3 regions of the Neobacillus sp. SRL179 genome follow, and region 3 is predicted to be linked to each of the others. Evidence: a T-box and tRNA genes for the amino acid it is inferred to sense, from the RefSeq annotation. Region 3 holds a T-box; the other regions hold tRNA genes.
The links. A T-box is a leader RNA that pairs with one kind of tRNA and senses whether it is charged. The one in region 3 lies ahead of proS (proline--tRNA ligase), so its partner is inferred to be a tRNA-Pro.
Positions count from the first base shown of each region.

Region 1: it has a tRNA-Pro gene. The T-box ahead of proS (proline--tRNA ligase) is inferred to sense a tRNA for this amino acid. The anticodon was not compared.
Region 2: it has a tRNA-Pro gene. The T-box ahead of proS (proline--tRNA ligase) is inferred to sense a tRNA for this amino acid. The anticodon was not compared.

Region 1 covers NZ_OZ481792.1:577,760-587,224, forward strand. Annotated here, with positions in the region: rRNA gene AC4E8C_RS02835 (23S ribosomal RNA) at 1-1,867, shown strand, start outside; rRNA gene rrf (5S ribosomal RNA) at 1,946-2,062, shown strand; tRNA gene AC4E8C_RS02845 (tRNA-Glu) at 2,104-2,178, shown strand; tRNA gene AC4E8C_RS02850 (tRNA-Val) at 2,182-2,257, shown strand; tRNA gene AC4E8C_RS02855 (tRNA-Arg) at 2,276-2,349, shown strand; tRNA gene AC4E8C_RS02860 (tRNA-Pro) at 2,355-2,431, shown strand; tRNA gene AC4E8C_RS02865 (tRNA-Met) at 2,462-2,538, shown strand; tRNA gene AC4E8C_RS02870 (tRNA-Ser) at 2,564-2,656, shown strand; tRNA gene AC4E8C_RS02875 (tRNA-Met) at 2,823-2,896, shown strand; tRNA gene AC4E8C_RS02880 (tRNA-Asp) at 2,900-2,976, shown strand; tRNA gene AC4E8C_RS02885 (tRNA-His) at 3,023-3,098, shown strand; tRNA gene AC4E8C_RS02890 (tRNA-Gly) at 3,114-3,187, shown strand; tRNA gene AC4E8C_RS02895 (tRNA-Ile) at 3,194-3,267, shown strand; gene AC4E8C_RS02900 (M20 family peptidase) at 3,374-4,831, opposite strand; gene AC4E8C_RS02905 (LacI family DNA-binding transcriptional regulator) at 5,121-6,086, opposite strand; gene AC4E8C_RS02910 (DEAD/DEAH box helicase) at 6,233-7,681, opposite strand; gene desA (Delta(5) desaturase DesA) at 8,016-9,047, shown strand.
Region 2 covers NZ_OZ481792.1:3,769,196-3,778,660, forward strand. Annotated here, with positions in the region: gene AC4E8C_RS18670 (GlgC family sugar phosphate nucleotidyltransferase) at 1-315, opposite strand, end outside; gene AC4E8C_RS18675 (glucose-1-phosphate adenylyltransferase) at 385-1,530, opposite strand; gene glgB (1,4-alpha-glucan branching protein GlgB) at 1,481-3,421, opposite strand; tRNA gene AC4E8C_RS18685 (tRNA-Glu) at 3,934-4,005, opposite strand; tRNA gene AC4E8C_RS18690 (tRNA-Ser) at 4,017-4,107, opposite strand; tRNA gene AC4E8C_RS18695 (tRNA-Asn) at 4,113-4,187, opposite strand; tRNA gene AC4E8C_RS18700 (tRNA-Ile) at 4,197-4,273, opposite strand; tRNA gene AC4E8C_RS18705 (tRNA-Gly) at 4,278-4,351, opposite strand; tRNA gene AC4E8C_RS18710 (tRNA-His) at 4,370-4,442, opposite strand; tRNA gene AC4E8C_RS18715 (tRNA-Phe) at 4,467-4,542, opposite strand; tRNA gene AC4E8C_RS18720 (tRNA-Asp) at 4,551-4,627, opposite strand; tRNA gene AC4E8C_RS18725 (tRNA-Met) at 4,631-4,704, opposite strand; tRNA gene AC4E8C_RS18730 (tRNA-Ser) at 4,867-4,959, opposite strand; tRNA gene AC4E8C_RS18735 (tRNA-Ile) at 4,980-5,056, opposite strand; tRNA gene AC4E8C_RS18740 (tRNA-Met) at 5,082-5,158, opposite strand; tRNA gene AC4E8C_RS18745 (tRNA-Ala) at 5,179-5,254, opposite strand; tRNA gene AC4E8C_RS18750 (tRNA-Pro) at 5,269-5,345, opposite strand; tRNA gene AC4E8C_RS18755 (tRNA-Arg) at 5,352-5,425, opposite strand; tRNA gene AC4E8C_RS18760 (tRNA-Leu) at 5,443-5,531, opposite strand; tRNA gene AC4E8C_RS18765 (tRNA-Gly) at 5,537-5,611, opposite strand; tRNA gene AC4E8C_RS18770 (tRNA-Leu) at 5,630-5,711, opposite strand; tRNA gene AC4E8C_RS18775 (tRNA-Lys) at 5,725-5,800, opposite strand; tRNA gene AC4E8C_RS18780 (tRNA-Thr) at 5,807-5,882, opposite strand; tRNA gene AC4E8C_RS18785 (tRNA-Val) at 5,906-5,981, opposite strand; rRNA gene rrf (5S ribosomal RNA) at 5,989-6,105, opposite strand; rRNA gene AC4E8C_RS18795 (23S ribosomal RNA) at 6,233-9,169, opposite strand; rRNA gene AC4E8C_RS18800 (16S ribosomal RNA) at 9,363-9,465, opposite strand, start outside.
Region 3 covers NZ_OZ481792.1:2,004,172-2,013,636, reverse strand. Annotated here, with positions in the region: gene AC4E8C_RS09915 (SGNH/GDSL hydrolase family protein) at 1-289, opposite strand, end outside; gene hmpA (NO-inducible flavohemoprotein) at 451-1,665, opposite strand; gene AC4E8C_RS09905 (DegV family protein) at 1,940-2,791, shown strand; gene AC4E8C_RS09900 (YdcF family protein) at 2,922-3,509, shown strand; gene AC4E8C_RS09895 (GNAT family N-acetyltransferase) at 3,551-4,114, opposite strand; gene proS (proline--tRNA ligase) at 4,334-5,764, opposite strand; T-box leader at 5,881-6,099, opposite strand; gene AC4E8C_RS09885 (hypothetical protein) at 6,242-6,376, shown strand; gene AC4E8C_RS09880 (cupredoxin domain-containing protein) at 6,509-7,396, shown strand; gene AC4E8C_RS09875 (PepSY-associated TM helix domain-containing protein) at 7,442-7,999, opposite strand; gene AC4E8C_RS09870 (sensor histidine kinase) at 8,111-9,364, opposite strand; gene AC4E8C_RS09865 (response regulator transcription factor) at 9,374-9,465, opposite strand, start outside.

The DNA of each region.
Region 1 (9,465 bases), 1.4 Mb from region 3:
TGGAAAAGGATGTGGAGTTGCTTAGACAACCAGGATGTTGGCTTAGAAGCAGCCACCATTTAAAGAGTGCGTAATAGCTCACTGGTCGAGTGACTCTGCGCCGAAAATGTACCGGGGCTAAACGTATCACCGAAGCTGTGGATTGACACCATCAGGTGTCAGTGGTAGGAGAGCGTTCTAAGGGCGTTGAAGCTAGACCGTAAGGACTGGTGGAGCGCTTAGAAGTGAGAATGCCGGTATGAGTAGCGAAAGATGAGTGAGAATCTCATCCACCGAATGCCTAAGGTTTCCTGAGGAAGGCTCGTCCGCTCAGGGTTAGTCGGGACCTAAGCCGAGGCCGAAAGGCGTAGGCGATGGACAACAGGTTGATATTCCTGTACCACCTCTTTATCGTTTGAGTGATGGGGGGACGCAGGAGGATAGGGTAAGCGCGCTGTTGGATATGCGCGTCTAAGCAGTTAGGCTGGTGAATAGGAAAATCCGTTCACCGTGAAGGCTGAGCTGTGACAGCGAGGGAAATTTAGTACCGAAGTTCCTGATTCCACACTGCCAAGAAAAGCCTCTAGCGAGATAAAAGGTGCCCGTACCGCAAACCGACACAGGTAGGCGAGGAGAGAATCCTAAGGTGAGCGAGAGAACTCTCGTTAAGGAACTCGGCAAAATGACCCCGTAACTTCGGGAGAAGGGGTGCTCTTTGAGGTTCATAGCCTCGAAGAGCCGCAGTGAATAGGCCCAGGCGACTGTTTAGCAAAAACACAGGTCTCTGCGAAGCCGCAAGGCGAAGTATAGGGGCTGACGCCTGCCCGGTGCTGGAAGGTTAAGAGGAGGGGTTAGCGCAAGCGAAGCTCTGAATCGAAGCCCCAGTAAACGGCGGCCGTAACTATAACGGTCCTAAGGTAGCGAAATTCCTTGTCGGGTAAGTTCCGACCCGCACGAAAGGCGTAACGATCTGGGCACTGTCTCAACGAGAGACTCGGTGAAATTATAGTACCTGTGAAGATGCAGGTTACCCGCGACAGGACGGAAAGACCCCGTGGAGCTTTACTGTAGCCTGATATTGAATTTTGGTACAGCTTGTACAGGATAGGTAGGAGCCTGAGAAGCCGGAGCGCTAGCTTCGGTGGAGGCGTCGGTGGGATACTACCCTGGCTGTATTGAAATTCTAACCCGCACCCCTTATCGGGGTGGGAGACAGTGTCAGGTGGGCAGTTTGACTGGGGCGGTCGCCTCCTAAAGAGTAACGGAGGCGCCCAAAGGTTCCCTCAGAATGGTTGGAAATCATTCGTAGAGTGTAAAGGCACAAGGGAGCTTGACTGCGAGACCTACAAGTCGAGCAGGGACGAAAGTCGGGCTTAGTGATCCGGTGGTTCCGCATGGAAGGGCCATCGCTCAACGGATAAAAGCTACCCCGGGGATAACAGGCTTATCTCCCCCAAGAGTCCACATCGACGGGGAGGTTTGGCACCTCGATGTCGGCTCATCGCATCCTGGGGCTGTAGTCGGTCCCAAGGGTTGGGCTGTTCGCCCATTAAAGCGGTACGCGAGCTGGGTTCAGAACGTCGTGAGACAGTTCGGTCCCTATCCGTCGTGGGCGCAGGAAATTTGAGAGGAGCTGTCCTTAGTACGAGAGGACCGGGATGGACGCACCGCTGGTGTACCAGTTGTCTTGCCAAAGGCATCGCTGGGTAGCTATGTGCGGACGGGATAAGTGCTGAAAGCATCTAAGCATGAAGCCCCCCTCAAGATGAGATTTCCCATAGCGTCAAGCTAGTAAGAACCCTGAAAGATGATCAGGTTGATAGGTCAGAGGTGGAAGCGTGGCGACATGTGGAGCTGACTGATACTAATCGTTCGAGGACTTAACCATTTATATTAGGTGAACTCGATTTTTTAAAACTTCTTCTGCATTATCTAGTTTTGAGGGAATGAACCTCTAATTAAATAGTCTGGTAATTAAGGCGAGAAGGTCACACCCGTTCCCATACCGAACACGGAAGTTAAGCTTCTCAGCGCCGATGGTAGTTGGGACACGCGTCCCTGTGAGAGTAGGACGTTGCCAGGCTAAGCCCCTATGGGGCTATTATTTTGCCGAAATTAAATGACGGCCCCTTGGTCAAGCGGTTAAGACACCTCCCTTTCACGGAGGTAACACGGGTTCGAGTCCCGTAGGGGTCACCATATGGAGGATTAGCTCAGCTGGGAGAGCATCTGCCTTACAAGCAGAGGGTCGGCGGTTCGATCCCGTCATCCTCCACCATATTAATTAAGTTATTTTGCGCCCTTAGCTCAGCTGGATAGAGTGTTTGACTACGAATCAAAAGGTCGGGAGTTCGAATCTCTCAGGGCGCATTTTACGGGAAGTAGCTCAGCTTGGTAGAGCACTTGGTTTGGGACCAAGGGGTCGCAGGTTCGAATCCTGTCTTCCCGACCATTTTTAAGAAAATACAATAATATTCATTTTGGCGGTGTAGCTCAGCTGGCTAGAGCGTACGGTTCATACCCGTAAGGTCGGGGGTTCGATCCCCTCCGCCGCTACCAAAAATATATTATTGTTTGTAATATTGGAGGAATACCCAAGTCTGGCTGAAGGGATCGGTCTTGAAAACCGACAGGCGGGTAACACCGCGCGGGGGTTCGAATCCCTCTTCCTCCTCCATAATTTTTATACTTTTTATTTTATTATCGCGGGGTGGAGCAACGAGCGTTGCTTCAATGAAAAAACTGCGAGTTGTATCAATCGAACCGCTGCTTGAATATGCTTACTGAGATTGATACAGTCCATGCAAATATGGAGCATAGTGACTTAGTATTATTTTTATTATCGCGGGGTGGAGCAGTTCGGTAGCTCGTCGGGCTCATAACCCGAAGGTCGCAGGTTCAAATCCTGCCCCCGCAATATGGTCCGGTAGTTCAGTTGGTTAGAATGCCTGCCTGTCACGCAGGAGGTCGCGGGTTCGAGTCCCGTCCGGACCGCCACTTTTTTCTAGTAGGATGACTACTATTAATATATATATAGATTTTGGCGGTTGTGGCGAAGTGGTTAACGCACCTGATTGTGGTTCAGGCATTCGTGGGTTCGATTCCCATCAGCCGCCCCATTTTAGAATTATTATGCGGGTGTAGTTTACTGGTAAAACCTCAGCCTTCCAAGCTGATGTAGTGGGTTCGATTCCCATCACCCGCTCCAAAATATGGGCCTATAGCTCAGCTGGTTAGAGCGCACGCCTGATAAGCGTGAGGTCGATGGTTCGAGTCCATTTAGGCCCATCTATATACAAAGAAAGGTGTCAGTTCCTATGCGTTTACGCTTTGGGGACTGGCACCTTTCTTTTTTTAAAGATTAAATTTTTTTAGCATATAAGTTACTAAATTATTAATCTGACTCCTTGATCACTTCTACATAAAATTTAATAGCATTGATATAATTTTTAATACTAATATGTTCATTCGTTCCATGCATTCTGTTTAAATCCTCGGAGGTAATCTGTACGGGCAGGAAACGGTACGTATTTTTCGCGATTCTGTCATAATGTTTGGCATCAGAGCCAGCAAACATTAAATAGGGAGCGATAACTGCGTTGCCATACACATTTCTTGCAGCCTGTTGAATCGACGTAAACTGCCAGCCGTTAATGGAGGAAACCTTGGAAGCCTCGCTGCCCGTTATGTTCACTTTAATATCTTTATCATCAATCGTTTCCTTAATAAAATGTTTTACATCTGTCAAAGAATCACCTGGCATAAGACGAAGATTAATATAGGCAGTGGCCTTTTCAGGCAAGGCATTGTATTGCTCCCCCGCTTGAAAAATAGTTGGGGCGATGGTCGTCCGGATTAAAGCCGCCGATGCGGGCTTCTCAAGTAGAATTTTTTCAATAACTGGTTCAAAAATTACTTTATTAGCAAAGATATACTTCATTCCAAAACTCATTTCTGGTGCCACGAATTCAAATAGGTCTTCCCCAGGTCCCTTGAGGTCACCTTTAAACTGTGTATCTTCTAACTTAGATATTGCGCTTGCCATTCGGCCAATATTCGTGTGGTTCTTCGGCTGTGAGGAGTGACCGCCGCTGCCTTCAATGGTTAATTCGGCAGTCGCTGATCCTTTTTCAGAAATACCAACCACACCAACCGGTTGATTTACACCAGGTACCATGTGTTCAACAATCGCACCACCTTCATCTAAAACATAGTCAAAGGTAATCCCTCTTTCTTTTAGTGTGTTAACAATTTTGTTGGCACCTTCTTCTCCGCCAATTTCTTCGTCAAAACCAAACATGAAATACATATCGCGCGTGGGTTTGTAGCCTTTTTCTACTAAATAGTCAATAGCTTGTAAAATGCCGATGACACCAATTTTGTCATCCAAGCTGCCCCGGCCCCATATCTTTCCGTCTACCACGGTCCCACTGAAAGGATCTTGTTCCCAATTGGCCTCTGTTCCGGATAAAACAGGGACCACATCATAATGACTGGTTAAACCAACTGGCTTCTTATTAGTATCAGAGCCTTTCCATTTATAGACGAGGGCGTAAGAATTTATTTTTTCAAATTCAAGCTGTTCATGGACAGCAGGAAAACTTTCTTGTAAAAATGAAATAAACCCTTCAAATTCTTTTAAGTCAAATTTACTGCGGTCTTGATACGAAACTGTTTTGAAGGTGATGGCTGTGGATAAGTGCTGAATAGCTTGATCCTCATTGATTACTACGTTAGTTGGTTTTGCAGTTGGCTGTTTTGAGTTTACCTTTACCGAATTGAAAACGGTTACAATTATAAAAATAAGAATTAGTCCAGAAATAAACAAAAAGGTAATCTTTCGCTTTTTCAATAGAATTCCCCCGATTTTCGATATACTTGTATTTTACATTAGTTTTTAGAAAAGTGGGAATAGTAAAATGACTTCTCGATTCACTAAAATACAACACCGTCGTTACGCTCGGACAATTACCAATCACGCCGACACTGGTGTTGTATCTTCTGCCAATACAGCATATTCTATGAAACCCGTTTCAGGTCAAGGGAGATGAAGAAATTTATTGAGGGGCTTTTTTTAGTAGTATAGAGGCTTCTCATACAATATAAAAAAGGTCGGAATTCTATTGATCCGACCATTATTTCTAAACTGTCCTTCGTTCAATTAAGGATGCCAAAACTTCTTGATGGGTGATATCATGGGGGTCGTTCATGGCTTGAAGAAATAACTTTCTCCCCATGTCTACCAGTGGGATTTCAATCGTAGTGATATGCATCATTTGGGCAATTGGTTGATTATTAAAACCAATAATCGCTAAATGATCGGGAATAGAAATGGCTTCGTCTTGCGCACAGGTCACAATTCCAGCAGCCACCTCATCACTTGTGACCAGCAGGGCAGAGGGGGGAGCTGCCATCTGTTTAATTCGTTCTATGACCTGTTTCCCATCCTCAACATGGAGGCAGGCCTCGAAAATATAAGTGGGATTGTAAGGTAAGTCATATTTCTCAATAAATTCCCGATAAGCCCTACTTCTTTTTCTGCTATTTGTCCCAGTATTCCGCCCAATACAATAACCAATCTTTCGATGACCGTGATTGTATAAGTAATCTAATGCAAGAGTGAAACATGTATAATGGTCAACAAAAGTGGAGGACACTTTTTTTCCTCTCGTGTCTTCGCATAAAATAATGGGACCATATGGTAAGTATCCTTCAATAATGTGCCAGCTGGATTTTCTCGAACAAATGATTAACGCATCAATCTGTTTTTGTTTCAACATATTTAGTGCTTCGAGTTCTCTAGTCTCTTGGTAGTTGGTTTGAAACAATACAAGCTTATAGTTATTTTCCAGTGCTTCCATCGCAATGCCTTTTATTAATAAAGAAAAATAGGGATGGTCAATAAATGGAATAACGACTCCAACTAGGAAGGTCTTCCCCATACTTAAATGCACTGCATTAATATTTGGCTGATAATTGCTTTTTTGAATAGCATTTAGAACAGCGGTTCTTTTTTCTTTACTTACATAGGGATGGTTATTAAGCACCCGTGATACCGTCGTTACTGAAACACCAGCCATCTTAGCTAAATCCTTGATATTTGTCATAAATCATCACCTAATTAATGATTCTTGGTTAACGTCATTATAATACACTTTAATCCACACATGAACCATTTCAATGAACTCCTATATCCGTGCTATAGAAAAAGCAAAAAGGGTCTGATTACATATCAGACACCTTTTATTAAGCATTATTTAATAGCCTTGCTGACTTTAAGCTTTTTCCCTTTAATGGTGGTATGCTCCATGGCTTGGAGGACTAGTGAGCCTTTTCCATTAAGAATATCAACATAGGTCATTTGATCCTGAATCGTAATAATGCCGATATCCTCGGCCGTTACGCCTGGGATTTTTGCAATCGTCCCAACAAAATCAACCGCCCGAAGCTTTTTCTTTTTTCCACCGCTGAAATAGAGTTTCATGATATCTTGGTTAATGCGGGCGGTTTTATTATTTCTGACCACGCGGCGTCCGCTAATTTTTTCATCAAAAGCAGCCCGATTATTCGCTACTTCATGAGGTTTTGGGGCATCCATAGGCGGAATCTCAAAACCTATATATCGTTCAATCGCTCTAATATATTTTTCTTCATGAGATGTGGCAAGCGTAATCGCTTTGCCTGTATGTCCAGCACGACCGGTTCTGCCGGTTCGATGGACATAACTTTCTTTCTCCATCGGTACATCATAGTTGATGACAAGGGTGACATTATCAATATCAATCCCTCGAGCTGCCACATCGGTAGCGACAAGGTACCTAAAATTCCCCATTTTGAACCCATCCATTACCGCGAAGCGATCCTGTTGCTCTAATCCGCCATGAAGTCGTTCACATGAATAATGAGAGGCCTCGAGGTCAGCATAAATAGTATCCACATGTTCTTTTGTATTGCAAAAGATGAGACAGCTGTCGGGGTTTTCCACAACGGTAACATCCTTTAGAATCGAAAGTTTATCTTCTTCTGGTTGTACTTCCAATAATCGGTGTTCAATCGTATCGGTGGTAATTCCCGTTGCTTCTATTTCAATATGAACAGGGTCTGTCATGTACTGGTGGCATAGAGATTCTACATCCTTCGGCATGGTAGCTGAAAAAACCATCGTCACTCGGTCTGACGGAAGTTCCTTGATAATGGATTCAACATCATCAATAAAACCCATGTTTAACATTTCATCTGCTTCATCAATAATAAGATACTTAATTTGGTCTAAAACCAAGGTTTCCCGATCGATGTGGTCGATGACACGCCCGGGTGTACCAACAACGACATGTGTTTTTTGCTTCAATTCTTCCTTTTGCTTGGAAAATGGCTCTTTTCCATAAACGGCCATTGCTTTTATACGTTTGAACCTGCCGATATTCGTGATATCCTCACGAACTTGAACCGCCAGCTCCCTAGTAGGAGTGAGAATGAGGACCTGCGGCTTTTTTTCTTCCCATTCCACCAATTCACAAATAGGGATGCCATAGGCCGCTGTCTTGCCACTTCCAGTTTGAGATTTAACAACAAGATCCTGCTTTTCCAATGCTAATGGAATCACTTCAGTTTGCACCTCGGTAGGCGTGTCATATTTTAACACTCCCAGTGCCCTTGTGATTTCCTCACTTAAATGGTAATCTGTAAAACTTTTTTCACTCATGTATTAACCTCGTTTAGTTGTATTTTCGACATATCTATAGGATTACTCGCAAAGAAATATCATATGCAAAACCAATAGAGCATTTACTCCACCATCCATTATACAGGTAAGATAGAAGAATTTGATTCCATTCCAAAATTAAATACGCATATAGAGATTTATGGCAAAGTCTAATTTACACTATTTACCAGTTGGTGCCTGACACCTTTTTCAATATTTTCACCTTATATATGACACTTATCATGGTCTGAATATGACACCTGCTACTAACATGTTATGTTTTGTTCCTATATACTTTGGGTAATAACGATATTGGAAAGGAAATGACATAGTTATGACCTTACAAAATACAAAAAATTTAAAGAAATCAGTTGCTCCTTTTGAAAAATCAACTACTAAAGCAAGTGTTTGGCAGATTATCAATACTGTTGTGCCTTTTATATCCTTATGGTACCTGGCCTATCTAAGCCTATCCGTATCATACTGGTTAGCATTGGTGCCCATTGTATTAGCCTCTGGATTTTTAACGAGAATCTTCATTATCTTTCATGATTGTACCCATCATTCCTTCTTTAAGAATCGGCGGGCCAATCGCATTACTGGAACGATTATGGGTGTTTTAACGTTATTCCCATTTGATCAATGGGGACACGACCATGCAGTCCATCACGCCACAAGCGGTAACTTAGATAAGCGTGGTACAGGTGACATCTGGACGCTTACTGTGGATGAATATTTGGCTGCTCCGCTTAAGTTGCGTTTAGCCTATCGTTTTTATCGTAATCCACTCGTGATGTTTGGATTAGGACCGATTTATGTATTCCTTTTAAAAAATCGATTTAATCGTAAAGGCGCAAGACAAAAGGAACGTAACAACACTTATCTGACTAACATTCTTATTGTCGCTTTAATTGGTTTGCTTTGTTGGGCAATTGGCTGGCAGTCCTTCTTATTAGTGGAAGGCTCGATTTTCATGATTTCAGGAGCTGTAGGAATTTGGCTGTTTTATGTACAGCATACCTTTGAGGATTCTTATTTTGAAGAAGACAAAGAGTGGGAATACGTTAAAGCAGCAGTGGAAGGAAGTTCTTTCTATAAACTGCCTAAGGTTTTGCAATGGCTGACAGGTAACATTGGCTTCCATCACGTTCACCATTTAAGTCCAAGGGTGCCAAATTACAAACTTGAAGAGGCACATAAAAATACATTGCCATTACAAAATGTGCCAACTATTACGCTTGCTACAAGCTTACGTTCATTACGTTTCCGCTTGTGGGATGAGAAAGAAAAGAATTTTGTTACCTTTAAAGAAGTAAAAAAGGTTGTCAAAAAAAGAATCAATATTCAAGCAAAACCAGAAGTGTAAAATTTCTTAATATCAGGGAAAGGCATGGACGATCTTGTCCATGTCTTTTTTGTAGTTTAATGAATTTTACAATGATGGGGAGGAGGGATTCTGCGAATTCAAGGAGAGATTCTAAACTTTTGGAAGGAATTAATGCCAAATCAAAGAGAGATTCTACAATTTTAAGAAGAATTCTACAAAAAAAGGAGGAATTCTACAAAATCAAAGGTGGATTCTACAAAATCAAGGAACAATTCTACAAAGTTTCAAGTTATTCTACAAAAACGTGTAACAATTCTACAATACCTCGCAGGAATACCACTTTGCAAAAACCCCTCCCCCCATTATCAGAATGTTTAATGGATTTCCAATAATTACTGTACTATAATAAAGCGGAATAATAAAATTACAAAAAAATTGTCGTGAAGCATAGGGAGAG
Region 2 (9,465 bases), 1.8 Mb from region 3:
AAAGTGCTCAAACGAACCAATCCGCTTGCCATCATGATCAACAATTGGGGAAGGGAAAAAGAAAAGTCCATCCCGTTTCCGGTTCAAATCCCAATTTTTCCCGGACCCAAGATGATCCATTAAAGAGCGGTACTGCATCTTTGGAAAAATGGCCACACTCCGTATACCCGAGTTCACCATGTTTGATAACACAAAATCAATTAGACGGTACCGACCCGCAAAAGGCAGCGCAGCTAGTGATCGATGTACTAATAAATCTTCCAAATCCTCGTGATAGGTCGTGGCATCTATGACACCTAAAAACTCCCTTTTCAATCAAATTCCTCCTGTCATTCTATAAAAATAGCTTAAATCTTCGTCAACTATAGTTTATTAACTATTAATCTAATACGCTGGAAATAGCCCGGCTAACATTTCTTCCGTCACCAGAATTATTTCATCATCAAAAGACTGAATCACTGTTCCATCGGGTACAATTACATCACATGGTACAATGGCTTTTTCAATCAAACAATTTTCACCAATGGTTGCATCCGGCATGATGACGGATTCCTTAATTATGCTATTCTTTCCGACTGACACACCTTGGAATAGGACAGATTTGTCTATTTCCCCCTCAATGGTACAGCCCTCATTAATGAGTGATTCCTTTACACATGCTTCCGAAGAAATATATTGTGGAGGCTGATTAGGATTTACTGAGTAAATTCTCCAATCATGTTCAAATAAATTTAATTCACAATTCTCGTCTAATAAATCCATATTTGCTTCCCAAAGACTCTGAACCGTTCCAACATCTTTCCAATACCCTTTATAAGGATAAGCAAATAATTTTTTATTTTCCTCTAAAAGCATAGGAATGACATCTTTTCCAAAGTCATGGCTTGAGTTAGGATCCCGATCATCCATTTCTAAATATTCTTTCAATACATTCCAACTAAAGATATAAATCCCCATAGAAGCGAGGTTATTTTTCGGATTGGCTGGCTTTTCCTCGAATTCTACTACTCTCATTTCTTCGTTTGTATTCATAATGCCAAAGCGACTTGCCTCAACCCAGGGAACTTCTATTAAGGAAATCGTTACATCTGCTCTCTTTTCTATATGATATTCCAGCATACTTTCGTAATTCATTTTGTAAATATGATCACCTGATAGAATTAATACATACTCTGGTTGATATTGTTTAAGATAATTTAAGTTTTGATAAATCGCACTTGCAGTTCCGGTATACCATTTTACTTCCGATGACTCACTATATGGAGGAAGAACCGTAACCCCTCCATCCTTACGGTCAAGGTCCCACGCACTACCAATCCCAATATAAGAATTTAACACAAGTGGCTGGTACTGGGTTAATACCCCCACTGTATCAATGCCAGAATTTGCGCAATTGCTTAATGTAAAGTCAATAATTCGGTACTTTCCTCCAAAAGGTACGGCTGGTTTCGCTAAGTCCCTAGTCAGCGAATTAAGTCTGCTACCTTTCCCTCCTGCTAATAGCATGGCGACGCACTTTTTCTTTCCCATTCCCTTTTCTCTCCTTTCGTTTTTTAACCGGTCGTAAGATTTGAAATCCAAATGGAGCGATACTCATTTCAAGTGAGCATGATTGATTATGAAAGGGCTCATTTTCAGCCAGTATAGTTTTCTTATTTATTACCCCAGATCCTCCGAATTCTATGTCATCACTATTAAAAATTTCACGATATTCACATGGTTTAGGAACCCCTATCTTATAAAGGGGGTAGCTTACACCCGTAAAGTTACAAATTATGATTAAATTATCTTCTTCCTTTTTCCCTTTCCGAATGAAAGAGAATATGGATTGCGTACTATTGTTGACATCAATCCATTCAAATCCGTCCTGCAGATGATCCAATTCATATAAAGCCTTTGAGCGTTTATACAGTTTGACTAATACTTTTACATATGAATTTAAATCTCGATGCATGTCATATTCCAGTAAGTTCCAATCCAGCTGTTCCTTGTCCTTCCATTCAGCAAACTGTCCTAGTTCAAACCCCATAAATAATAATTTCTTTCCTGGATGGGCAAACATATAACCGAGTAACAACCTTAGCTGGGCAAACTTTTCCCAATAATGTCCTGGCATCTTATCCAGCAATGACTTTTTCCCATGCACCACTTCATCATGGGAAAACGGCAGCATAAAGTTTTCTAAAAAAGCATATAAAAGAGAAAAAGTGACCTTTGAATGGACTTTCGACCTTAAGTAGGGGGGAGTTTCCATATATTCAAGCATGTCATTCATCCAACCCATATTCCACTTATAATCAAAACCAAGACCACCGTAGTAAACAGGTGTTGTTACATGAGGAAATTCAGTAGAATCTTCTCCTATCATTAAAAAATGTGGATCGTATTCATGAACTTCTTTATTTAATTTTTTTAAAAAGTTGATTCCAAATGGGTTTTCCCGTTTGCCATTTGTTGCATCTGGCCAATAAATAATGTTCGCAACAGCGTCCATTCGGAAGCCATCAATATGGAAATAGTCGATCCAATAGAGTGCATTTGAAATGAGGAAGCTTTGCACCTCCCCTTTTCCTAAATCAAAATTGGCGGTGCCCCAGACTGCATTTTCCCGATCCGCAGCATGGGTATAAGAATAAATATGCGTACCATCAAATCGATATAGTCCATGAGCATCTTTGCAATAATGCCCTGGAACCCAATCTAAAATGACACCAATTCCATTCTGGTGACATTGGTCCACAAAATATTTAAAGTCATCTGGATTCCCATACCTTGAGGTAACGGAAAAGTAACCTGTTCCTTGATATCCCCAAGAGGCGTCGAGCGGATGCTCAACGAGTGGTAACAACTCTATATGAGTAAACCCATGTTCAAGTACGTAGGGTATAAGTTCTAACACCAATTCCCTATAGGTGAAGTAGCTGCCGTCTAGATGCTTTTTCCACGAACCAAGATGGACTTCATAAATGACTGCTGGTTCCGATAAAATGTTTTTTCTTTCTCTTCGCTTCATCCAATGATCATCTTGCCAGTCATATTCCTCATTGGAATAGACAATCGATGCTGTTTGGGGTCTGACTTCCGAGTAAAAGGCAAATGGATCTGCCTTAAGGAGCTTTTCACCGAAATGTGTAATAATTTCATACTTATAAATGGTTCCGGTAAGATCCTGATTAATTATAATCGCCCAAACTCCCTCATCATTTACTTTCTGTAGTTCATATCCTTCACCATTCCAGTTATTAAGATCGCCTGTAAGCCTCACTTGATAAGCATTTGGAGCCCACACACAAAACCTTGTATACACTTGATCGGAATTCTTAAAAATATGAGCGCCAAAAAGCTGATGACTCTGGTAAAAGCTGCCTTCATGGAACAAATGCAGCTGATAATCGGTTGGGTATAACGTATTCACAGTCATGGCTCTCCTCATCCTCAATGAAAATATGTATTTCTTTGAACAATTATAAGTGCAAATGAAGCATAAGCCTCAAAAAACTTTTTTATCTTTTCCGACAACAATTGATGTAAGATGATACTGTTTACCCTTTTTCAGCATAATTAAACACAAAACGACAAAAATCTCGTCAATATATGACAGAATTTTATCAAGTTTTTTATAAAATTTTATAAAATTAAGGTCAAAAAAGTTATTTATTTATTAATAATTTAGTTGGGTGATATACATTGTAAACGAGGCAAATGTAAGCGGTATCAATCATTTTTAAAGAGAAGATAACCAGTTAAATATTATTTTAATATAATAAATTTAATCTTTTATGCTGCCTTTTGCAGGAAAGGAAATGAAGGTTTTGGAAGACTTAATTTTATCTCAAATCAAAAGCGTATTTATATTCTACTGACACCATCTGTCTTTTCATAAAAAATTGCATACAAAAAAACTGATAACAGTATGTTATCAGTTTTTATCTATGACCCCTACGGGACTCGAACCCGTGTTACCTCCGTGAAAGGGAGGTGTCTTAACCGCTTGACCAAGGGGCCGATTATATTTATGGCGGAGAAGGAGGGATTTGAACCCTCGCGCCGGTCACCCGACCTACACCCTTAGCAGGGGCGCCTCTTCAGCCACTTGAGTACTTCCCCATAATTGGCTCCGCAGGTAGGACTCGAACCTACGACCGATCGGTTAACAGCCGATAGCTCTACCACTGAGCTACTGCGGAACATTAAAATGGTGGGCCTAAATGGACTCGAACCATCGACCTCACGCTTATCAGGCGTGCGCTCTAACCAGCTGAGCTATAGGCCCCAATTGGAGCGGGTGATGGGAATCGAACCCACTACATCAGCTTGGAAGGCTGAGGTTTTACCAGTAAACTACACCCGCATAATAATTTTTAAAAGGGGCGGCTGATGGGAATCGAACCCACGAATGCCTGAACCACAATCAGGTGCGTTAACCACTTCGCCACAGCCGCCATAAGAATATATTCAATTAAAAATGGTGGCTCAGGACGGAATCGAACCGCCGACACAAGGATTTTCAGTCCTTTGCTCTACCGACTGAGCTACTGAGCCACACTTAGTGGCGGTCTGGACGGGACTCGAACCCGCGACCTCCTGCGTGACAGGCAGGCATTCTAACCAACTGAACTACCAGACCGTATTGCGGGGACAGGATTTGAACCTGTGACCTTCGGGTTATGAGCCCGACGAGCTACCAGACTGCTCCACCCCGCGACAATAATAAATAATTCGGTGAATCTATGCTCCAAGCTTGCATGGACTGTATCAATCTCAGTAAGCTAATTCAAGCAGCGATTCGATTGACACAACTCGCAGATTATTCACTGAAGCAATGCTCGTTGCTCCACCCCGCGACAATAAAAGGCATAAAAATTATGGAGGAGGAAGAGGGATTCGAACCCCCGCGCGGTGTTACCCGCCTGTCGGTTTTCAAGACCGATCCCTTCAGCCAGACTTGGGTATTCCTCCGTGTGTAATATAAAGTTTCATGGTGGACCTTGTAGGACTCGAACCTACGACCGGACGGTTATGAGCCGTCTGCTCTAACCAGCTGAGCTAAAGGTCCAAGTTGAAGTACTTTTAAATGATATTGGTAGCGGCGGAGGGGATCGAACCCCCGACCTTACGGGTATGAACCGTACGCTCTAGCCAGCTGAGCTACACCGCCAAATATTCAAATTTAAATTTTGGTGGAGTCTAGGGGGATCGAACCCCTGACCTCCTGCGTGCAAAGCAGGCGCTCTCCCAGCTGAGCTAAGACCCCATTTGAAAAGGAGATGGTCGGGAAGACAGGATTCGAACCTGCGACCCCTTGGTCCCAAACCAAGTGCTCTACCAAGCTGAGCTACTTCCCGAAATAATGCGCCCTGAGAGATTCGAACTCCCGACCTTTTGATTCGTAGTCAAACACTCTATCCAGCTGAGCTAAGGGCGCATATGAATTTGTTGTAATGGTGCCGAGGACCGGAATCGAACCGGTACGGTAGTCACCTACCGCAGGATTTTAAGTCCTGTGCGTCTGCCAGTTCCGCCACCCCGGCATTAATGGAGCGGAAGACGGGATTCGAACCCGCGACCCCCACCTTGGCAAGGTGATGTTCTACCACTGAACTACTTCCGCATATAAGAAATTAAATGATGCGGGTGAAGGGAGTCGAACCCCCACGCCTTGCGGCGCCAGATCCTAAGTCTGGTGCGTCTGCCAATTCCGCCACACCCGCATATTCATTTAAATGGTGAGCCATGAAGGACTCGAACCTTCGACCCTCTGATTAAAAGTCAGATGCTCTACCAACTGAGCTAATGGCTCGTATAGTGGTGCCGGCGAGAGGAATTGAACCCCCAACCTACTGATTACAAGTCAGTTGCTCTACCAATTGAGCTACCCCGGCAAATAATAATTTGGAATAATATATGGTGGAGGATGACGGGATCGAACCGCCGACCCTCTGCTTGTAAGGCAGATGCTCTCCCAGCTGAGCTAATCCTCCATATATTGCCTGGCAACGTCCTACTCTCACAGGGACGCATGTCCCAACTACCATTGGCGCTGAGAAGCTTAACTTCCGTGTTCGGTATGGGAACGGGTGTGACCTTCTCGCCATAATTGCCAGACCATTTATTCGACACTATTTTATTATAATGTCTTTTTGATATTTTTCAAGAGGAAATTAAAAATTTTTCATTCCCTCAAAACTAGATAATGCAGAAGAAGTTTAAAAATCGAGTTCACCTAATATAAATGGTTAAGTCCTCGAACGATTAGTATCAGTCAGCTCCACATGTCGCCACGCTTCCACCTCTGACCTATCAACCTGATCATCTTTCAGGGTTCTTACTAGCTTGACGCTATGGGAAATCTCATCTTGAGGGGGGCTTCATGCTTAGATGCTTTCAGCACTTATCCCGTCCGCACATAGCTACCCAGCGATGCCTTTGGCAAGACAACTGGTACACCAGCGGTGCGTCCATCCCGGTCCTCTCGTACTAAGGACAGCTCCTCTCAAATTTCCTGCGCCCACGACGGATAGGGACCGAACTGTCTCACGACGTTCTGAACCCAGCTCGCGTACCGCTTTAATGGGCGAACAGCCCAACCCTTGGGACCGACTACAGCCCCAGGATGCGATGAGCCGACATCGAGGTGCCAAACCTCCCCGTCGATGTGGACTCTTGGGGGAGATAAGCCTGTTATCCCCGGGGTAGCTTTTATCCGTTGAGCGATGGCCCTTCCATGCGGAACCACCGGATCACTAAGCCCGACTTTCGTCCCTGCTCGACTTGTAGGTCTCGCAGTCAAGCTCCCTTGTGCCTTTACACTCTACGAATGATTTCCAACCATTCTGAGGGAACCTTTGGGCGCCTCCGTTACTCTTTAGGAGGCGACCGCCCCAGTCAAACTGCCCACCTGACACTGTCTCCCACCCCGATAAGGGGTGCGGGTTAGAATTTCAATACAGCCAGGGTAGTATCCCACCGACGCCTCCACCGAAGCTAGCGCTCCGGCTTCTCAGGCTCCTACCTATCCTGTACAAGCTGTACCAAAATTCAATATCAGGCTACAGTAAAGCTCCACGGGGTCTTTCCGTCCTGTCGCGGGTAACCTGCATCTTCACAGGTACTATAATTTCACCGAGTCTCTCGTTGAGACAGTGCCCAGATCGTTACGCCTTTCGTGCGGGTCGGAACTTACCCGACAAGGAATTTCGCTACCTTAGGACCGTTATAGTTACGGCCGCCGTTTACTGGGGCTTCGATTCAGAGCTTCGCTTGCGCTAACCCCTCCTCTTAACCTTCCAGCACCGGGCAGGCGTCAGCCCCTATACTTCGCCTTGCGGCTTCGCAGAGACCTGTGTTTTTGCTAAACAGTCGCCTGGGCCTATTCACTGCGGCTCTTCGAGGCTATGAACCTCAAAGAGCACCCCTTCTCCCGAAGTTACGGGGTCATTTTGCCGAGTTCCTTAACGAGAGTTCTCTCGCTCACCTTAGGATTCTCTCCTCGCCTACCTGTGTCGGTTTGCGGTACGGGCACCTTTTATCTCGCTAGAGGCTTTTCTTGGCAGTGTGGAATCAGGAACTTCGGTACTAAATTTCCCTCGCTGTCACAGCTCAGCCTTCACGGTGAACGGATTTTCCTATTCACCAGCCTAACTGCTTAGACGCGCATATCCAACAGCGCGCTTACCCTATCCTCCTGCGTCCCCCCATCACTCAAACGATAAAGAGGTGGTACAGGAATATCAACCTGTTGTCCATCGCCTACGCCTTTCGGCCTCGGCTTAGGTCCCGACTAACCCTGAGCGGACGAGCCTTCCTCAGGAAACCTTAGGCATTCGGTGGATGAGATTCTCACTCATCTTTCGCTACTCATACCGGCATTCTCACTTCTAAGCGCTCCACCAGTCCTTACGGTCTAGCTTCAACGCCCTTAGAACGCTCTCCTACCACTGACACCTGATGGTGTCAATCCACAGCTTCGGTGATACGTTTAGCCCCGGTACATTTTCGGCGCAGAGTCACTCGACCAGTGAGCTATTACGCACTCTTTAAATGGTGGCTGCTTCTAAGCCAACATCCTGGTTGTCTAAGCAACTCCACATCCTTTTCCACTTAACGTATACTTTGGGACCTTAGCTGGTGGTCTGGGCTGTTTCCCTTTTGACTACGGATCTTATCACTCGCAGTCTGACTCCCACGGATAAGTCTTTGGCATTCGGAGTTTGTCTGAATTCGGTAACCCGATGAGGGCCCCTAGTCCAAACAGTGCTCTACCTCCAAGACTCTTACTACGTGAGGCTAGCCCTAAAGCTATTTCGGAGAGAACCAGCTATCTCCAAGTTCGATTGGAATTTCTCCGCTACCCACACCTCATCCCCGCACTTTTCAACGTGCGTGGGTTCGGGCCTCCATCCAGTGTTACCTGGACTTCACCCTGGACATGGGTAGATCACCTGGTTTCGGGTCTACGACCACATACTCATTCGCCCTATTCAGACTCGCTTTCGCTGCGGCTCCGTCTCTTCAACTTAACCTTGCATGGGATCGTAACTCGCCGGTTCATTCTACAAAAGGCACGCCATCACCCATGAACGGGCTCTGACTACTTGTAGGCACACGGTTTCAGGAACTATTTCACTCCCCTTCCGGGGTGCTTTTCACCTTTCCCTCACGGTACTGGTTCACTATCGGTCACTAGGGAGTATTTAGCCTTGGGAGATGGTCCTCCCTGCTTCCGACCGGATTTCTCGTGTCCGGCCGTACTCAGGATCCACTCAGGAGGGAACGAAGTTTCAACTACAGGGTTTTTACCTTCTATGACGGACCTTTCCAGATCGCTTCATTTACCCCGTTCCTTTGTAACTCCATGTTGAGTGTCCTACAACCCCAAGAGGCAAGCCTCTTGGTTTGGGCTATGTCCCGTTTCGCTCGCCGCTACTCAGGGAATCGCGTTTGCTTTCTCTTCCTCCGGGTACTTAGATGTTTCAGTTCCCCGGGTATGCCATCAATACCCTATGTATTCAGGTAAAGATACTGCTCCATTACGAGCAGTGGGTTCCCCCATTCGGAAATCTCCGGATCAAAGCTTACTTACAGCTCCCCGAAGCATATCGGTGTTAGTCCCGTCCTTCATCGGCTCCTAGTGCCAAGGCATTCACCGTGCGCCCTTTCTAACTTAACCTAAAAGGTTATTTCTCTTAATTACTTAAGAGAGAAAACTAAAATGGCGATTACTCGATGTTTTCTTGCTTCTTCTTACGATTATCTAGTTTTCAAAGAACGAATGTTGTGCATTGAGAGAATTGCTCCCTCAAAACTAAACAAACAAAAAGCGGTCAACTTTTATCAGTCCACAAGGACTGCATATTCCTTAGAAAGGAGGTGATCCAGCCGCACCTTCCGATACGGCTACCTTGTTACGACTTCACCCCAATCATCTGTCCCACCTTAGGCGGCTGGCTCCTTGCGGTTACCCCA
Region 3 (9,465 bases):
GGTTAGTCAGCTGAACAGATTTCTTTGTTTTTTCCTTTATTTCATCGACTAAAACACCGACATATCCCTTCCCGGTCTCATCACCAGTTCCTCTAGTTAAGGAATCGCCTAGGGCGACAATTGTCAGGGACTTTTTGTTTTCCTCCTTCTTGCTTACGGTGTTAGTATTCGGAACTTTATCTGGCTTTCCAGCGTAATATTCCCCAACTGCCCAACCAAGACCAATTAGCCAGAGGAGACAAAATAGTACCGAAATGATTGTAATGGACCGAATGACATTCTTATTCATGATCGACATCCTTTCTGGCCTTTTCTATTATTTAATCACAATTGACGGTCGATTCAAACTTTCAATCCCTTGTTTAGGACAAATACAAAAAAATTACATATTTGTTAACATTTCCTTCAAAATAAAAAGCCAGCCTCCCATTTGGAAGATTGGCTTATTGATTATTCTTCTAGATTTCCTTTTGGTCCAAAGAACTCAAAGTGAATGCGTTCTTCATTTACCCCTAATACTTTTAATGAATGGTTCATTGCCTTCATAAAAGGTACCGGTCCACAGAAATAGAAATCTGCATCCTCGATCGGAAGAGTTTCCTTTATCCACTCACGTGTTACATATCCTTCAATATCAAAACGGTTATTCATTCGATCCTCTTCGGTTGGTGAATCATAAAAGAAATAAGATTGGACTTTGTTGAGTTTTGTTAATTCTTCCACTTCATCTCTTAATGCATGGACATTTCCATTTGCTGCAGCGTGGACAAATGTCACCTTTCGTTCAGGCTGCACATCCACAACTGTTTTTAGCATGCTCATCATAGGAGTTAGACCCACACCACCACTTAGCAAAACAAGAGGAGTATTTTTTTCCGTATCTAGTACAAAATCACCTGCAGGCGCACTTATTTTGAGAAAATCACCTTCGTTGACACGATCATGCAGGAAATTGGACACCTTTCCGTCAGGATTCGTTGAACTCACTTCGCGTTTCACACTAATTCTGTAATAATCTTTACCTGGAGCATCCGATAAACTATATTGACGAATATGAGTGTATTCTTCTTCCTCTATTTCTAGTTTAATACTAATATATTGACCTGGGATGAACCTGGCAATTTCTTTGTTATCCTCAGGTTTTAAGTAGAACGAGGTAATGACATCGCTCTCGACCACTTTACGGTCCACCATAAAGTTGCGGAATCCTTCCCAGCCACCGGGTTGGTGTTCTGCCTCATCATACATTTCTGCTTCCACACTTATAAAGGCATCGGCAATGACATTATAGGCTTGAGACCAAGCATCCATGATTTCATCTGTTGCTGCATCCCCCAACACATCCTTAATGGCTAATAAAAGATATTTACCTACGATTGGATAATGTTCGGGTTTTATACCAAGACTTCTATGTTTTTGAGAAATTTGTTTCACGACAGGTAGAATAACCGCTAGATTATCTATGTACATTGCGGCAGCGTACACAGCTCCGGCAAGTGCTTTTTGCTGTCTTCTCTGTTTCTGGTTAGCATGATTAAAGATATTTAATAATTCTGGATGACTTGCAAACATTAATTCATAGAACCTAGTTGTAATAGTTTCTCCGTGTTTTTCTAACACTGGAACAGTTGATTTAATGATTTCAATCGTTTTTTGATCTAACACTTAAAACACTCCTTATAGTTTTTACTATGAACATGTTGTTAATTATAGAAGATAAAACACACTGTTTAAGTGATTTAAATCACACTTTGTTATTCAGGAATAATTGAAACCAAAAATTTCACAAAGTGTTCAAATTTATACATGACAAGTATAACTAGTGATAAACCTATCTATCTTGTATCTTTTTATTTAGTAAGATAAAAAAGGGCGCACTATTACTATTAGATATGAAAGTGAGCCAAGTTAAAGTATCTATTGGAGGATTTGAACGATTATGAGTAAAGCTAAAATTGCCTGGATTACTGACACTACAGCTTCTCTTAGCAAAGAATTCATTGAGGAGCACAATATACATGTTATTCCCCTGCATGTGGTCATAAATGATGAATTTTACAAAGAAACGATTGATATATCTGCACAGGAATTTTATGAGCGGATGAAAAATGAAGAAGGAAAGTTCCAATCTTCCCAACCATCCATTACTGACTTTGTCGACCTATATAAGAAGTTAAAAGAAGACTATGATTGTGGGATCGCCATTCATGCTTCTAGTATGTTAACCGGCACCTATCAATCATCCGTCATGGCAGCTGATATGGAGGAATTTCCTTTATTCGCAATTGATTCCCAAACCGGTTCCTATCCACTTTCTTTTTTAATAAAAAAAGGCATTGATCTCGTAGAACAAGGCAATGATGTCGTTGAAGTTGTTTCACAATTAGAAGACTTACGTAATGAAACGCGACTGTTCTTGGTTCCATCCAATCTCGATCAGCTTCACAAAAGCGGGCGTGTTTCCGGCGGTCAAAAAATCTTAGCTTCTTTATTTAATATAAAACCAATTTTATCAATTGAAGGTGGCGGTGCAGCCATCATTAAGGAAAAGGTTCGCACCGATAAAAAGGTAATTGCCTGGCTCATTGCTAAATTAAAAGAAGACCTTGAAACAAAAACTGTCCGAAAGGTAGCCATCGTTCATGCCAATGATCCTAAAAAAGCGGCTGCATTTGAGGATTTGATCAAAGAAACATTTCCCAACTTGGAAACAGAAATTTTGATGCTGATCACGGTGGCAGGAGTCCATACGGGTGTCGGTACAATAGGGCTTTCGTGGGTTTGTGAATAGATTAAAATTTAATGCTTTTAAAGGGCGCGTGATGACTCATGCGCCTTTTTAACATATAAATGACAAAAATTGTTATATTATGGTACTATCAATATATGGTTAGGATTCTTATAGAAACGGATTTGAAAATATGAGAAAAAAGAAAAGAATAGTATCAATAATATGGATACTGGTGGTTATAGGACTGATTTATGCGGGCTTCCTTCAAATTAAAATCAATCAATATAGTAATTTGACTGCTCCAAAGAACGCTGACTATTTGATTGTTCTCGGTGCTCGCGTGAAAGGGACTGTTCCTTCGTTGGTATTGGCCAGCCGGATTAAGTCTGCTGCGGACTATTTAAAGGAAAATAAGGAGACCATTGTCATCGCCTCAGGTGGCAAAGGACCAGGTGAGGAAATCGCTGAAGCCGAATCGATTAAGAGTGAACTAGTGAAGCAAGGTATTTCCGAATCACGAATTGTGATGGAAGATCGTTCAACAGATACATATGAGAATATTCGTTTTTCTAAAAAACTCATTCCTCCTCACGCAAAATGGGGAGTGGTGGTGACCAATAATTTCCACTTGTATCGAGCCATGTCAATTGCTCAAGACCAAGGATTAAATGTTCAAGGCCTGCCAGCAAAAACTCACTGGAAGGCCGTAGTGAAGTCCTATACTCGAGAATATTTGGCGATTACTAAATACTATTTGAAAAAATATATACTAGATTGATAGAAAGAAAACTCGACGCTGTGGTCGAGTTTTCTTTCTATTTATTCAGTTACTTTGGCAAATATACAGGTATCCCTTAGTTCCTTGCCATCTGCTGAAATGCCATCATTTTTGAGGATCCCTTCTAAGGTAAAGCCTAATTTTTCAGGAATCGCACGACTTTTAGTATTTCTGGTATCACATTGAATCTCGACTCGTTTTGCTTTCAATTCTCTAAAAGCAAAGTCTGTTATCGCTTTTGTTGCTTCAGTTATATATCCCTTCCCGCTAAAACGAGTATCAACCCAATAGCCAATTTCAAATTTTGGCACTTCCCATTTGATTCTATGTAAGCCTGAAGATCCAATAAATTCCCCTGTTTCTCTATTAAAAAGATGAAATCTAAGATCCTCTCGCGTTAAAAACTTCGCATGTGCCTCACGCATATTAGCCTCGACATCTTGCTCTGATTGGTCTCTATGGGCCCATGGCATCCACGGTTTTAGTTCATTAATTGATGCCTGCATCGCTTCGAATACTACTTTCCCATCACCAGGTATTGGCTTGCGTATTAGCAATCTTTCAGTATAAAATTCTTCTGGAAAGTCTAATAATATTGGTTTCATTTGTTCGGTTCCCCCTCCTGATTATTAAGAATTCGCTAGAGTTTCTTATTTTCCTTTTTTCATCGTTATTGTTCATTTTCAGATGGACCTTTTGTTAGGATTTCAAATTGAAAAGTCGTGAGTGCCTATACCCTGCTTTGTTCCGTGGCCACGGGCACTGTCACCTGCTCAAAAAAAAGACTCTTCCAAAATGGAAGAGCCCTCTTCTTCTACTATGAATTAGTAAGCTTTTGCCCAATAAACCATTTGTTTTGCTTCTTTTCCACAACATACACAATGATCTGATAGGTGTTCTTGCTCAAACGGCATACAGCGGGAAGTTGCACTTGTTTCTTCTTTGATTTTGTCTTCACAAGCAACATCACCACACCACATTGCCTTAATAAAACCAGGTTTTGATTCTAGTGTATCTTTTAATTCAGCAAGCGTTGTAGCTACGGATGTTCTTTCTTCACGATGCTTCAAAGCTTTATTATAAAGGTTGGTTTGAATATCATCTAACAATGCAGGAAGTGTTGTTTCCAATTCAGCCAAAGGTACAACTACTTTCTCAAGCGTATCCCTTCTAACTAATACAACTTGTTTATTCTCAATATCTTTAGGTCCAACCTCAAGACGAACTGGAATACCTTTCATTTCATATTCATTGAACTTCCAGCCTGGCTTTTTATCGCTTGCGTCAATATCAACACGTGCAACTGTTCCGAGTGACTTTTTCAAGTTATAGGCAAAATCAAGCACGCCTTCCTTATGCTGAGCGATAGGTACGATCATTACTTGAGTTGGTGCAGCTTTTGGTGGAATGACCAATCCACGGTCGTCACCATGCACCATGATTAAAGCTCCGATAATTCTTGTTGTAAAGCCCCATGATGTTTGGTGCACATATTGCAGCTTTCCTTCTTTATCTGTGTATTGAATGTTAAAGGCCTCTGCGAATCCTGTTCCAAAATGGTGGGAAGTCCCTGACTGCAATGCCTTCCCATCATGCATTAAGCTTTCAATTGTAAAGGTAGCTTTCGCACCGGCGAATTTTTCCTTTTCGGTCTTTTGCCCCTTCACAACTGGAATGGCGAGGATTTCTTCACAAATAGCAGCATACACATTAAGCATTTTAATCGTTTCTTCCATAGCGTCTTCATCAGTGGCATGGGCAGTATGTCCTTCCTGCCATAAAAACTCTAACGTGCGTAGGAATGGACGGGTTGTTTTTTCCCAGCGAACTACGTTTGCCCATTGATTATACAGCTTTGGCAGATCTCTGTAAGAATGAATGATGTTGCTGTAGTGTTCACAAAATAATACCTCTGAAGTAGGACGAACAACCAATCTTTCCGCTAATGGCTCATTCCCGCCATGTGTAACCCAAGCCACTTCAGGTGCAAAGCCTTCAACATGGTCTTTTTCCTTTTGTAAGAGACTTTCAGGAATGAATAATGGCATATACACATTTTCATGCCCTGTTTCTTTAATGCGGCGATCCAATTCATTTTTAATATTATCCCATAGGGCATATCCATAAGGACGGATTATCATCGAACCGCGCACACTTGAATAGTCAATTAAATCTGCCTTTGTGACAACATCTGTGTACCATTGGGCGAAATCCTCGTCCATACTAGTAACATCTTTTACAAATTCCTTTGCCATTTTGACACCCCATTATCTTTTTATAAGAATACTTTTTTCATGTTAAGAATAATTCAGCACATTCGCCATTCATCGAATGCTTTTACTTTTTTGAATACAAAAAGGCCCTGATCCTAAAAAGGGACCAAGGCCTGGCGGTACCACCCTAAATTCAAAAAGCAAACAGCTTTAAACTCTCTCCATGATAACGGATTTTATCCGCATGTATCTTCAACATATGATCCGATACAGAACTCAGAGGCAGGTTCATATGATTGTCTTAAGAAACCTTGCACCCAATGGTTTCCTCTCTTGGTAAGACATTTCAAATTACTAATCCTCGTCATAGTTTCAATAGTATTTTTGAAAATTATATATTTCCCAATTATAAATGTCAAATCTTATTTTATTATGTAAACTGTCTAATTTATGAAATTACCTTTATTCAACTAATTAATTCGGGTAAAATGCAAGTAATAAGTGAATGGGGTGACGAATATGAAGGAAGAGGAAAAAGATGAACTTGAAAAAGAAGATGCGGAAAAAGAATTTTTACTTGAATACATGAAATGGCAGAATGAAGCACTGAAAAGAATTTATAAAAACGCTGTTAATCATGAAAAAAAAGAGTAGCCGGTTTTCAAGCACATCAAGATTCATAAAACGTTCATATTAATCACTTAAAATACAAATTTCGATCCATTATTTACATTTATAATACTCTTATGTTGTTTATTTTAAAGGACACATTTGAGGAGACATATCATGAATATTTTTTCGATTATTTCAGCAGCAATTGTTGCCGGTGGCTCTGGCTACTCGATTTTCTTAGTTTATCGTAATAAAAACCAACTGAATAACACCCCGGGAGTCATGCTTAGTATGGTGATTGCGGTGATCACTGGCTTGCTTACAGGAAGTATCATGGGGATTATCTCTGGTGAAACCTTTTTGGTTGTTGGCATCAGTATGATTATTGGATTTATTGTTGGATTCCTAGCAGGACACCCTGTAGGAATATTAGCGATTCTTATGGGAGCTATTGCAGGATTAATGGGTGGTATTAACGGGGCTATCCTGGGTCTATTTCTTCAATTTGTCAATCCTATGATTTTGTTAGGGATTCTAGTCGGATTTTATTTGGTCATTATCGGGTTTGTCATTGTCTATATTTATGTTACTACGAACCCTAAATATTCAATAGATACCGAAGAGCTTTCTCCATTTGCCATTATCGCCGGCGGGATCGTGCTAGTCTCCTTGTTCTTGTTTATGTATAGCAGCGATTTGGTAAAAATCCCAGGCAGGGACGATTCTGCAGGACAAACACAACAAAAGGCCGAAAATCAAGAAGTTATGAAAACAGAAGCCGATGTGACCGATCAGAGCGCTCCACTCGTAAAAATGACTGTAACCCCAACAGGTTATACACCAAATGTCATTCGTGTAAAAAAGGGTGTACCGGTTCAACTTGAAATTGAAAACCCGTTAGAAAATAGCTGCTTATCCACTTTTATGATTCCAGATTTTAATATTAATCATGTTAACTTAAAAAAAGGGACGACCAATCTTAGTTTCACCCCAGATAAAACAGGTGAGTATACCTTTAGCTGTGGCATGCAAATGTATAAAGGAACAATTGTCGTTGAGTAACTATACAACAAAGCACACGAATGATGATCTTCGTGTGCTTTACTATTAAAAATCTGCCATGTCTGAAATCTCTTGTATTTGCCGTTTTTTTCTTCTTCCTTCTGCTTTCAGGACTTTCATGGATAAATAGATGCCGGTTCCAGTTAAAACGATCATCGCAACGGCTACTAAGTCGATGAGCCATTTCACGTTCATATTACCAATTCTTCCTTCGTGCAGACCGCGGATGGTGCTCATGAATGACCCTTGCCCAAACCTTTCAGCGCGCATACCACCGGCAAAATTTCCATTTCCGTCAAATCTAGCACGACCTTGAAATTGACCATTTTCATTTGAGCCCATCTGAGCATTTCCTTGTCCCTGCATTGGTCCTGTGGCTTGTCCAGATTCAGGCGCTTCTCCACCTTGATTAAATTGTCCTTGCCTCCTATTAAATTGACCTTGATTCGTTTGACCTTGCTGAAAATTGCCGCGCCCGCCTTCCATTTGTGTCTGCCCGATTAACCAAGGTTCATTCATAAGTAATCCTGTAATCGACTCCAAAAAGATAAAAATTGACGCGATTAAGCCAATCCATAAGTGAGCCTTTCTCGTTTTCTTCATTACCATTAATCTCCCTTCAATCCACAAAGCACAGGGTGCTTGTTTAAATAGATAAGGATATTATGAAGGGTCTTCCTTAAGATTTTCTTAACATGAAAAAATGAAGCCCCATTAATTTTTTTGGGACTTCGGAAAAGTAATTTCTATTTTTGTTCCTGCACCAACCGTGCTTTGTACCTTCGTTTTTCCATGGTGTTTGTCAATGATCCATTTGGCAATCGATAATCCGAGACCTGTTCCTTCCACACCTGTCCTTGACTTATCACTCTGATAAAAGCGATCAAAGATTTTCGGGATATCCTTTTCAGGGATCCCAATTCCATTATCTTTTACCTGTAAGAAAACGGAGGAGTGACTCTGTGTACAAGAAAGCAATATTTCCCCGCCATCTTTTGTATATTTAATAGCGTTATCTAACAAGATGACAATTAACTGATGAATTCTTTCTTTATCACCTATAAACTGTACCTGTTCTGGTGCATCAAGATGAAGTGACTTTTCTTGATACATGGCTATTTCTTCATATTGTTGAACAATATCTTTTAAAAGTTCATCCAATTGGAAGACTGATTTTTTCATTTCTATTTGATCCGAATCGGATCGTGCAAGTGTCAATAAATTCCTTACAAGTTTGGACAGTCGTCTTGACTCATTAGAGATGGTGGAGATGTCGATTATCTTTTCTTGAATCGTTGCCGATGGTGACCGAAACAGAATATCCGTTTTAGCCTGGATAACTGCTAAAGGCGTCCGCAATTCATGCGATGCATCCGACACAAACTCCTGTTGTTTCTGCCACGCATTTTTAATTGGAACCAATGCCCTGCCTGCTAAGAAATAACCGGATCCTATCGCACATATGATGCCGAGACCGCAGCCAATCAGCATAATTAATAATAACCGATCCAGTAATTCCTTTTCCGAGTTTACATTCCGAATCACTTGGACCGTAATTCCCCCTAATTCAGGCATGGTTACCTTGAATGCCACATAGCGAAATGAGAAGTCCTCTACTTCGACATCCTGCAGGGTGCCAAATTTGTGGGGACGTATCAGTTTTTCGTTATCCAGAAAAAGCTCAGACTCTCTATTTTGATCTGCTAAAAGTTGGTTATTTTTATCCCAAATCAACGTGATAATACGCGGGTCGCGCCGCATAAACCGCGGACCTGCATCTCCCTCATGATTCTCAGCAGGACCACTTGGATGTTGAAAATGCTCAACTGTTTCCAATAACGATTGGTTTACATCCTTATACAATTTATTATCTGTATAAAAGTAAATAATACTTCCAAGTATACTAATTAAAACAATCACCACTAACGAGTTTAATAATGTTAACTTAATATGTGTTTGTCGAAACATCTGCTGCTCCTATTCTTCAGCCAGCATGTAGCCTACACCGCGAATGGTTTTAATATCTGCATGATAGCCAAAAGGTTCTAACTTTTTTCGAAGATGGTGCA